Aggregicoccus sp. 17bor-14: one gene and its partner. Each later gene encodes a partner of the first gene's protein in a complex. Links are inferred from orthologs where the notes say so. Each region holds a gene or a part of one and is shown on either strand. Other genes may lie near its edges.

Region 1 (5,390 bases):
CCGGCCACGCTGATCGAGAGCGAGATCTTCGGCCACGAGCGCGGCGCCTTCACCGGCGCGGACCAGCGCCGCCCCGGCGTGTTCGAGCTCGCCCACGGCGGCACGCTGTTCCTGGACGAGCTCGGCGAGATCCCCATCGAGCTGCAGGCGAAGCTCTTGCGCGTGCTCGAGGAGGGGCGGCTGCGGCGGCTCGGCGGCAAGGTGGAGCTCGAGGTGGACGTGCGCGTGCTGTGCGCCACGAACCGCGACCTCAAGGCCGAGATCAAGGCGCAGCGCTTCCGCGAGGACCTCTACTTCCGCCTCAACGTGTTCCAGGTCCCGCTGCCGCCGCTGCGCGATCGCCGCGAGGACATCCCCATCCTCGTCCAGTACTTCGTGGAGAAGTTCAAGGGCGACAGCGCCAAGCGCGTGTCCGGCGTGCACCCGGACGCGATGGAGATGCTCAAGAACCACGACTGGCCGGGCAACATCCGCGAGCTGCGCAACGCGGTGGAGCGCGCCGTCATCCTCTGCGACGGCGAGCTCATCCTGCGCGAGCACCTGCCGCCCGACATGGCCGGCAAGGGCCCCGAGCGCCACAGCTTCCGGCTCCCCTACGGGCTCAGCCTGGACGCGGTGGAGCGCGAGTACATCCTCGGCAGCCTGCAGCGGAACGGGAACAACAAGGCGCGCACCGCGGAGAGCCTCGGGGTGAGCGAGAAGACGCTCTACAACAAGCTCAACCGCTACGCCGCCGAGGCCCGCCAGCAGGGCGGCCCCGGCGAGCCGAACAGCCTGGTGAAGGGCGTAGAGGCGGCCAGCTTCGGCAGCTCCAACGTCCTCGTGCGCTGAGACGCCCGCTGAGCGAAGCGGCGCGGAGCGCTGGTTGAGCCCGCGGAGCGGGCCCGCCGTCCGGGCCCGCGCCGTGCGTCCGCCGTGCTGCCTGGAGGGCGGCCGGACGGGGCGCCCGCGACCCCGCGTTTTCCGGGGTCCTGCGCGGGCCGGGAGCGGGTCCGGCCCGTGCTCCCTTCTGCCCTGGTTCCGCACCTTTAGGCACCTCTCCGGGCGCCTGCAGCGAGCCCCTCCGGCGCCCGCCGCGAGCGCCCCGCACGCGCCCCGCCCGGGGTGCGAAAACCCGCGCCACTGCTTGACTTTTGGCCTCCCGGCGGGGGATTCTGGGGCCCTATTTCACCCTCGGAGAGCCCGGTGGCCGTCTCCTCGCCTGGCATCCCGGCTGCCTGCGCTGTGGCACTTGAGCCGCCAGCGCCTCCGGCGCCGCCTGCGAGGGTTAGGAAGGCCACAGGGCAATGAGCGACGCGCACGTTCTCCACTTCTTCGGCGGCAAGGGCGGGTCTGGAAAGACCACCCTGGCAGCTGCCTACGCGATGCGCCTGGCGGACGACGCGCCGAAGCAGAAGGTGCTGCTGCTCTCGCTGGACGGCTCGGGCGCGCTCTCGGACGTGGTGAAGAAGAAGCTCGCGGGCAAGCCCGTGAAGCTCGTCGCCGGCAAGGGCGAGGGCGGCCTGTACGCGGCCGAGTTCGACCCGTCGCTCGTGATGAAGCCCTTCCTCGCGCAGTACGTGCCCGCGCTGCAGAAGGCGGCGACGAAGGGCCAGCTGCTCAGCGACGAGGACCTGGGCAAGCTCTACAGCCAGGCGGTGCCCGGGCTCGAGGAGCTGGTGGGCCTGCTCAACGTGGTGGAGCTGCTCGAGGCGGGCACCTTCGACCGCGTGGTGCTGGACGCGGCCCCCACGGCGCACACGCTGCGCCTCTTCGACCTGCCCACGAGCCTGCGCAAGTTCCTCGGCCTGGTGAAGGGCGTGCCGGAGAAGCCTGCCAAGGCGGGCAAGGCGGCGAAGGCCGAGCCCGTGGAGGCCCCCGGCGCGGGCGGCTTCCTCGGCGAGGTGGGTAGCCGGGTGGAGCGCCTGCTCGCGCTGCTCAAGGACGGCACCCGCTCGGCGTTCCACCTGGTCACGCTCGGTGAGCCGGTGGCCGAGGCCCAGACGCGCATGCTCTACGCGCAGCTGCGCGAGCGCGGCATCCCGGTGAACGAGGTGGTGGTGAACCAGGTGGAGGACCACACCGGCTGCCCCGCGTGCGCGGGCCGCCGCGGCCTGCAGGCCCCCCACGTGCGCAAGTACCACCTGCTGGACAAGGCGCTGCCGGTGGCGCTGCTCGCCAAGCGCGAGGAGGCGCCGCGCGGCCTGGACGACCTCAAGGTGCTGGCGAAGGAGTGGAAGGCGGGCAAGGAGACCAAGGCGCTGGAGTTCTCGGCCGCCGAGGGGCCCCCGGCGCTCGTGCGCGCCCCGTCCATGCCGCCCATCGCCGCGCCGCCGCTGCCGCCCACGCGCCTCATCTTCTTCGTGGGGCAGGGCGGGGTGGGCAAGAGCTCCTGCGCTGCGGCCGCCGCGGTGACGCTGACGGAGAAGGAGGGCCCCGTGCTCCTCATCTCCACGGACCCCGCGCACTCGCTCTCGGACGTGCTGCAGAGCCGGCTCACCGACACCGAGACCCAGGTGAAGGGCACCAAGGGCCTGTACGCGCGCGAGCTGGACGTGGCGGGCTGGTTCAACGCCCTGCGCAAGCGGCTCAAGGAGAAGGCCGAGAAGGGCTTCGGCGTGCCTGCGAAGGGCGAGAAGGACATCCCCGCGGACCTCGCCGCCCTGCGCAACCTGCTGGACTGCGCGCCCCCGGGCATCGACGAGCTCGCGGCGCTCAGCTGCCTCACGGACGCGCTGGTGCAGGAGCGCTTCAAGCGCATCGTGGTGGACCCGTCCCCCAGCACCACGGGCGTGCGCGTGGTGGAGCTCGCGCACACCGCGCGCGCCTGGTTCACGGCGCTCGCCGAGCTGCTCTCGAAGTACCGCACCAAGGGGCTCGCCGAGCTCGCGGACGACGTGAACGCCATGCTCAAGCACGTGCAGCGCTTCGAGGCGGCGCTGGCCAGCCCGAGCGAGAGCCGCTTCGTGGTGGTCACCCGCGGCGAGGAGCTCGCGGCGGCGCGCACCGAGCGGCTCGTGGAGTACCTCAAGGAGCACAAGCTGCAGGTGGAGCGCGTGCTGGTGAACCGCGTGCTGCCCAAGAGCACCTGCCCCAAGTGCGAGAACCGCCGCAAGGTGGAGCTCAACGTGGCCAAGGCCGTGGAGAAGAAGATCGGCCTGCCCGTCACGGTGGCGCCCGCCCTGGGCCGCCACCCGGCCGGCCTGCGCGAGCTCAAGGCCTTCCGCACCGCGTGGTACGCGCTGAGCGCCACCGCGAAGATCAAGGCGGCCTAGCAGCCACGCCCCCAGCCCCTTCCGGCGCCGCACTGCGTAACAGCATGTGCATTGAAAGGCCCGGAGGGGGGTGCTAGTTCCGGCGCCCATGGCGACTGGCACTGGCTACGCGCTCGACTTCGAGCGCCCGCTCATCGAGCTGGAGAAGAAGATCGACGAACTGAAGACGCTCTCGGAGAGCGGCTCGGTGGACGTCAGCTCGGAGATCTCCAAGCTCGAGAAGAAGGCGAAGACCCTCCAGACGAAGATCTTCAGCGACCTCACCCGCTGGCAGGTCACGCAGCTGTCGCGTCACAACGCGCGGCCGTACTTCCTGGACTACGTGAACCTCCTGTTCACCGACTTCTGCGAGCTGGCGGGCGACCGCCACTTCGGAGAGGACCCCTCCATCGTGGGCGGCTTCGCGCGCCTGGACGGGCAGCCGGTGCTGGTGATGGGCCACCAGAAGGGGCGCAACACCAAGGAGAACATGGCGCGCAACTTCGGGATGCCGCGCCCGGAGGGCTACCGCAAGGCGCGCCGGCTGATGGAGCTGGCCGAGCGCTTCGAGAAGCCCATCCTCACCTTCATCGACACGCCGGGCGCCTACCCCGGCCTGGGCGCCGAGGAGCGCGGCCAGGCGGAGGCGATCGCGGTGAACCTGGAGGTGATGAGCCGGCTCAAGGTGCCGGTCATCTCCACCGTGGTGGGCGAGGGCGGCTCGGGCGGCGCGCTGGCCATCGGCGTGGGCAACCGCGTGCTGATGATGCAGAACAGCATCTACTCGGTCATCAGCCCCGAGGGCTGCGCCTCCATCCTCTACCGGGACGCGACCAAGAGCGACAAGGCGGCGGACGCGCTGAAGCTCACGGCGAAGGACCTGCTCGAGATGAACGTCATCGACGAGGTCATCCCCGAGCCCGCCGGCGGCGCGCACCGCGACCCCGCGAAGGCCGCCGAGGCGATGGGCAAGGTGCTGCGCAAGCACCTGGGCCAGCTGGTGGGGATGAGCGCGGACGAGCTCATCAAGGACCGCTACGAGCGCTTCCGCAAGCTGGGCGTGTTCACCGGCCGCTAGGCCTCCGAGACCTCCCATGCGAACGCTCGTCCAGCCCTACATCGAGACCCTCAAGGCGTACGTCCCGGGCAAGCCCATCGAGGAGACAGAGCGCGAGTACGGCCTCAAGGGCGTCATCAAGCTCGCCTCCAACGAGAACCCGCTGGGCCCGAGCCCGCGCGCGGTGGAGGCGATGCAGCAGGCCGCGAAGAGCGTGCACCTGTACCCGGACGCGGCCAGCTTCACGCTGGTGCGCAAGCTCAGCGGGCACCTGGGCGTGAAGCCCGAGGAGCTGGTGCTGGGAAGCGGCTCCAACGAGCTCATCGAGCTGCTCATCCGCACCTTCACCACGGCGGAGGACGAGATCCTCCTCGCCCAGGGCTCCTTCCCGGCCTACCGCATCAGCGCGCAGGCGCACGGGCGGCCCTTCGTCGAGGTGCCGATGAAGGCGGGGCACCGCTACGACCTGCCGGCGATGGCGCGCGCGGTGACCCCGCGCACCCGCATGGTGTTCCTCGCGAACCCGGACAACCCCACGGGCACGGCCTTCTCGCGCAGCGAGTTCGAGGCCTTCCTCGCCGCGGTGCCCCAAGAGCTGCTGGTGGTCTACGACGAGGCCTACTTCGAGTTCGTGGACTGGAGCGAGTACGCGAGCGGCCTCGAGTACTTCCGCACGCACCCGAACGTCATCGCGCTGCGCACCTTCAGCAAGATCTACGGGCTCGCCGGCGTGCGCCTCGGCTACGGCGTGATGGACGCGAAGCTCGCGGGCTACGTGCAGCGCGGCCGCATGCCCTTCAACCTCACGAACCTCGCCCAGGCGGCCGGGGTCGCGGCGCTGGACGACGCGGAGCACGTGCGCCGCACCCGCGAGAACAACCTGCAGGGGCGCGCGTACTACGAGCAGGAGCTTCCCAAGCTGGGCATCACGCTCACGCAGAGCCACGCGAACTTCGTGCTCGCGGACGTGCACCGCCCCGCGGGCGAGGTCTACGAGCAGCTGCTGCGCCGCGGCGTCATCGTGCGCCCGAGCAACGGCTACCCCACGTGCCTGCGCATCAGCGTGGGCACGCGCGAGGAGAACCTGCGCTGCGTGGCGG
Region 2 (5,431 bases), on another replicon or contig:
CTTGTCCGCCACCACCCCGAACACCGCGTGTACGCGGCGCCCCGGATACTCGGCGTCGAGCGCGGCGAGCAGGGCCTGCACGCCCGCGGGGTTGTGCGCACCGTCCAGCAGCACGGTCGCCTGGGGGGCGAGCCCGAGGCCTCCGAGGCCTCCGAGGCCTCCGAGCTCTTCGAGCCGCCCGGGCCAGCGCGCCTGCAGGAGCCCCTCGCGCGCCGCGCGCGCGCTCACGCCCAGGCCGCGTTGCGAGAGCTGCTCCAGCGCCGCGAGCGCCACGGCCGCGTTCTGGCGCTGGTGCGGGCCGCGAAGGGAGAGCACCAGGCGCTCCAGGTGCCCGGAGGCGCTGCGGTAGTGCAGCCCCGCGCCCTGCCCCTCCATCGCGAAGTCGCGCCCCTCGAGCAGCAGCGGCGCGCCCACTGCGGCCGCGCGCGCCTCGATGACGGCGAGCGCCTCGGGCGCCTGGCGCGCGCACACCGCCGGCACGCCCGGCTTGAGGATGCCCGCCTTCTCACCCGCGATGGCCGCGAGCGTGTCCCCCAGCAGCGCCTGGTGGTCCATCGAGATGGGGGTGAGCGCGGTGACGAGCGGGCGCGCGGTGTTGGTGGCGTCCAGCCGGCCGCCCAGCCCCGTCTCGAGCACCGCCACGTCCACCGCCTCGCTCGCGAAGTGCCAGAGCGCGACCACCGTGCCGAACTCGAAGTAGGTCAGCTCCTCGGCGGCCCCGGGCGCGCGCTCGAGCACCTCGAGGATGCGCCTGCCCAGCACCGCGTCCTCGATCTCCTCGCCGTCCACCTGGATGCGCTCGTTCACGCGCACCAGGTGCGGCGAGGTGTAGAGCGCCACGCGGTGGCCCGCCGCGCGCAGCGCCGCGGCGGCGAAGGCGCAGGTGCTGCCCTTGCCGTTGGTGCCCGCCACGTGCAGCGCGGGGTAGCGGCGCTCGGGGTGGCCCAGCTGGGCGAGCACCGCCTGCACGCGCTCGAGGCCCAGGCGGATGGTGGAGGGCGAGAGGCTGGCGAGGAAGGTCAGCGCCTCGTCCGGCGTGCGCGGGAGCGGCATCGTCCCCGGCCCTCGCCTAGCCGAGCAGGCCGATGACCTGGGCGAGCTTCGTGCGCATCTCCTTGCGGTGCACGATGGCGTCGATCATCCCGTGCTCGAGGAGGAACTCCGAGCGCTGGAAGCCCTCGGGCAGCTTCTGGCGGATGGTCTGCTCGATCACGCGCGGCCCCGCGAAGCCGATCAGCGCCTTGGGCTCGGCGAGGATGATGTCGCCCAGCCAGGAGAAGGAGGCCGCGACGCCGCCCGTGGTCGGGTGCAGGAGCACCGAGACGTAGGGCTTGGTGCCGGTGCGGAAGCGCGCGATGGCCGCAGAGGTCTTCGCCATCTGCATGAGGCTGAAGATGCCCTCCTGCATGCGCGCGCCGCCCGAGGCGCTGAACACAATGGCCGGGCACTTGAGCTCGTGCGCGCGCTCGAACACGCGCGTCACCTTCTCGCCCACCACCGAGCCCATGGAGCCGCCCATGAACTCGAACACGAAGCAGCCCACCGAGACCGGGTGGTTCTCGATGCGGCCCACGCCGGAGATGAAGGCGTCGTTCTCGCCGAGCGCCTTGCGGGTACTCTTGAGGCGGTCCTTGTACTTCTTGGAGTCGCTGAAGCCGAGCGGGTCCTCGGGCTCGAGCTCCTTGTCGAACTCCTCGAAGCTGCCCTCGTCCAGCAACGCCTGCAGCCGGACGCGCGCGGGCCAGTTCATGTGGTGGCCGCACAGCGGGCACACGTTCCAGTTCTTCTCCAGCTCCTGGCGGTAGATGATCTCGTCGCAGCTCTCGCACTTGGCCCACAGCCCCTGCATGCGGCTGGGAGCGGAGCGGGTGTCCGCGGGCGCTTCGGTGTCCACGGCGATGCGGGGCTTCTTCGAGAACCAGGCGGCCATGGGGCGGCGGGTTAAACCGCCGGGGCCGCCTCCGTCAACCGTTCCCTCGTGCCGCGCTGCGCCGTCTTGCTACAGTCCCCACCGCCATGAGCGCCCCCTCCTCCCCGTCCGGTCCCCCCACCCCCGAGACTCCCACCGCGCCGTTGGTCGCCGCCGGGACGCCCCCCGCGGCCCTCGCCCCCGCGGCGGGCCACGGCAGCGCGCACGGCGCGGCGCACGCCGGGACCCACGGCGACGAGCCCCACCTGCACCCCGAGCACTTCACGCTCTCGCCCGACGTGGCCCGGCTCCCGCTCGCCCGCCGCCGCCAGCGCCTGGGCGCCATCCTGGTGGACCTCGCGCTGGTGGGCGTGCTCAGCCTGGCCTTCAGCTCGCTCGCGCTGCTCGCCGGGGCCTTCGCAGGCACCCTCCTCTACTGGGCAGCCGGCCGGCCCTTCGCGCCCACGTGGATGCGCCAGAAGACCACGCGCATCGCGCTCGCCTTCGCCCTCTGCATCGCCTTCATCGGCGTGGGGCGCATGGTCACGCGCGTGCACGAGAAGCAGGAGGCACAGGAGAAGGCCCGCGAGGACGAGGAGGAGATCGCCTCCGACGCGCGCGAGCGCGCCGAGGGGAGGCACGGCGAGTCCCCCATCACCTTCAACACGCTGGGCCTGGGCGCAGGCGAGCTGATGCGCCTGGCCACCACGACGAGCCCGGAGGAGGCGCGCGCGCTCGCCGAGAAGCTGGGCGCCCGGGTGAAGAAGGAGAAGGACCCTGCGCGCGCGGCCGGGATGCTGCTCGAGATGGTGGACAACGAGGACGTGCCCATCTCGGACGTCTCGCGCGCCGAGCTCACGCGCGTGCTCTCGCCGCTGGCGGGCGCCCCGGCGCAGCCCGTGGCCGCCCCGGCTGACGCGGCGGCGGCGGGCGCGGCCCCGGATCCGCACCTCGCGGAGCTCGCGACCCTGCAGCGGCGCAACCTCACGCTCGCGGCGCAGGTGGCGCGCCTGGACAAGACGAAGGACCGGCTGGAGGAGGAGCTCAAGGAGGCCCAGGAGGAGCACGGCATCCGCCACTTCCTCATGGTCAGCGTGCACGACCTGGGCTTCGGCATCGGCTGGAGCTACGTGTACTTCATCGGCTTCCTCGTGCTCTGGAAGGGCCACACCCCGGGCAAGCGCCTCTTTGGCATCCGCGTGGTGCGCATCGACGGCCGCCCCATGACGCTGTGGCGCTCCTTCGAGCGCTTCCACGGCTACGCCGCGTCCATGCTCACCGGCTTCATGGGCTTCATCCAGGTGATGTGGGACCCGAGCCGCCAGTGCCTGCACGACAAGGTGGCCGAGACCGTGGTGGTGCAGGACCGCCACCACGAGACCGACGCCGTCGTGCGCTGAGCCTCCGACGCCCTAGAACTCGAAGGTGTCGCCCAGCTCCAGCACCTCGACCGGCAGGTGTTTGAGCTCGCGCTTGAGCTCCGCCACGAAGGCCGGCTTGAGGTGGTAGAGCAGCACCTCGGCGCCGTTGCGGCGGAACTTGGCCAGCTCGGTGCCGAGCGTCTGCGGGGTGAGGTGCCCGGACACGTCCGCGAGCGCCTGCATCCCGTTGGGAAAGCTGGTCTCGAGCAGCAGCGCCTTGAGGTCCGGGGTCTGGTTGAGCACCTTCCAGAGGCGCTCGGTGGGCCCGGTGTCGCCGCTCATCGCGAGCGTGCTCTGCCCGTCCGAGATGACGAAGCCGCAGGACTCCACCGGGTGGCTCACCGGAACGCTGCGGACCTTGTAGGGGCCCACCTGGAAGGAGCTCCCGGCGCGGAAGGTCTTGATCTGCAGCACGGGCTTGCGGCGCGAGGGGATGCGCGTGAAGTCCGGCCACAGCGCGTCGTTGAACATGTTCTCGCGCAGCGCCCGGGCGCACTCGCGCGAGGCCCAGATGGTGACCGGCCGCTCGCGGCGCCCGATGACCAGGTCCGCGAGCAGCGGCAGGTCCTTCACGTGGTCGAAGTGGCTGTGGCCCACGAGGATGTGGTCCACCTTGCACAGGCGCTCGAGCGTGAGCGTGCCGGTGAGCGCGCCGGCGTCCAGCGCGAGCACGTCATCGACGAGGAAGCACGTGGTGCGGCACGTGGGCAGCTCCCCTCCATGACAGCCGAGCACTTGGAGCTTCACGCTAGAGGTCTCCGAACTTCCACTTCATCTCGAGGTACTGCAGGAAGTCCTGCAGGCGCGCCGTGTCGTAGACCGTGAGCCGGTCCCCGCTGCGCTCGATGAGGCCGGCGCGGGTGAGCCGGTCCAGCATGCTGCGGATGGCGGGCTCTCCCACGCCGATCTGCCGCGGCAGCTCGCGCACGGGCAGCTCGATCTCCACGCCCTCCTCGAGCGCCCGGCCGCGCGTCTGCGCCGCCTGGAGGATCTGGTGCACCACGCGGCTGGAGGGGTCGGAGAGCAGCAGGTTCTCGATCTGCGCGTCCGCCTCGCTCAGGCGCTCGGCGAGCTTCTTGATCATCCGCACCGCGATCTCGCTGTTGCCGCGGATCATCCCCTCGAAGGTCTTGGGGTCGATGACCAGCAGCTTCGCATCCTCGCTCACCGTGGCCGAGGCGTTGCGCGGCTTGTTGGAGATGATCGCCATCTCGCCGAAGAACTCGCCGGGCCCGAGCACCGCGAGCACCTTCTGCACGTCGCGCACCTGCTTGGAGATGGTCACGCGCCCCGACTGCAGGACGTACATCTCCTTGCCGGGCTCGCCCTCGCTGAAGAGGACCGTGCCGCGGGCGAACTCCTTGCCGAATCGCTGGAAGAGGGTTTCCTCGGCGCCCATGAAGTCTCCAGACTTAAGCTGCCCTCTTCCCGAGGGTCAAATAGAGGGTCAAATAAGTGATGGTGCGGCCTACTTGCGCGTGGCCGTGTACACCCCATCCCACCCGGGCCCCGGAGGCTGGGCCTTGAGCGCCTCGAGCTCCGCGAGGTAGCGGCGGCTCGGCGCATCCTCGGGCCACAGCTGCAGCACGCGCTCGAAGGCGCCCTGCGCCTCGTCGAACGCTTGCGCCTCGAAGTGGTCCACGCCGGCCTCGAACGCCCCGAGCGCCTCGGCGTCCGCGCCCTGCGCTTGGCCCAGCGCGCGCAGCTCGTAGATGCGCACCGGGCGGCGCTTGCCCTTCACGCGCACCGCGCCGAGCCGGCGCGCCACCACCTGCTCGCGCACCCGCTGCCAGGTGGCCTCGGAGATGAGCACGCGTGTCTCGTACTCCTTGTTCGTGCCCTCCAGGCGGCTCGCCAGGTTCACCGCGTCGCCCATCACGGTGTAGTTGAAGCGCCCGTGGGTGCCCATGTTGCCCACGTTCATGGGGCCGCTGTTGATGCCCACCCCGATGTCGAACTCGGGCAGCCCCTGCGCGCGCCACTGGGCCTTGAGCTCCTCGAGCTTCTCCAGGAAGCGCAGCGCCGCGCGGCAGGCGCGCAGCGCGTGGTCCGGCTGGTCCACCGGCGCACCCCAGAAGGCCATGATCGCGTCGCCGATGTA

The links. Proteins that work in one complex are often made in the same cells at the same time.
Region 2: the proteins of FGE12_RS16820 (region 1) and accD are in contact, whole or in part, in a solved structure (PDB 8UXZ), measured with the Escherichia coli proteins. The link is inferred for Aggregicoccus sp. 17bor-14 from one-to-one orthologs.

Annotation. Positions count from the first base shown.
Region 1 is NZ_VJZZ01000008.1:165,574-170,963, reverse strand. Bases 2,445-5,326 are described here. They hold FGE12_RS16820 (acetyl-CoA carboxylase carboxyltransferase subunit alpha), read left to right. Parts: upstream 2,445-3,342; coding sequence 3,343-4,311; downstream 4,312-5,326. Other genes in these bases: hisC (histidinol-phosphate transaminase), read left to right, coding at 4,328-5,326; FGE12_RS16825 (ArsA family ATPase), read left to right, coding at 2,445-3,254. Outside these bases: enhancer binding protein Nla6, read left to right, coding at 1-831; more of FGE12_RS16825, read left to right, coding at 1,287-2,444; more of hisC, read left to right, coding at 5,327-5,390. UniProt on the Escherichia coli protein: Component of the acetyl coenzyme A carboxylase (ACC) complex. First, biotin carboxylase catalyzes the carboxylation of biotin on its carrier protein (BCCP) and then the CO(2) group is transferred by the carboxyltransferase to acetyl-CoA to form malonyl-CoA.
Region 2 is NZ_VJZZ01000001.1:730,862-736,292, forward strand. Bases 1-2,990 are described here. They hold accD (acetyl-CoA carboxylase, carboxyltransferase subunit beta), read right to left. Parts: upstream 1,931-2,990; coding sequence 1,070-1,930; downstream 1-1,069. Other genes in these bases: FGE12_RS03220 (folylpolyglutamate synthase/dihydrofolate synthase family protein), read right to left, coding at 1-1,053; FGE12_RS03230 (RDD family protein), read left to right, coding at 2,017-2,990. In the rest of the region: more of FGE12_RS03230, read left to right, coding at 2,991-3,309; FGE12_RS03235 (3',5'-cyclic-nucleotide phosphodiesterase), read right to left, coding at 3,322-4,077; FGE12_RS03240 (Crp/Fnr family transcriptional regulator), read right to left, coding at 4,079-4,729; FGE12_RS03245 (CHASE2 domain-containing protein), read right to left, coding at 4,799-5,431.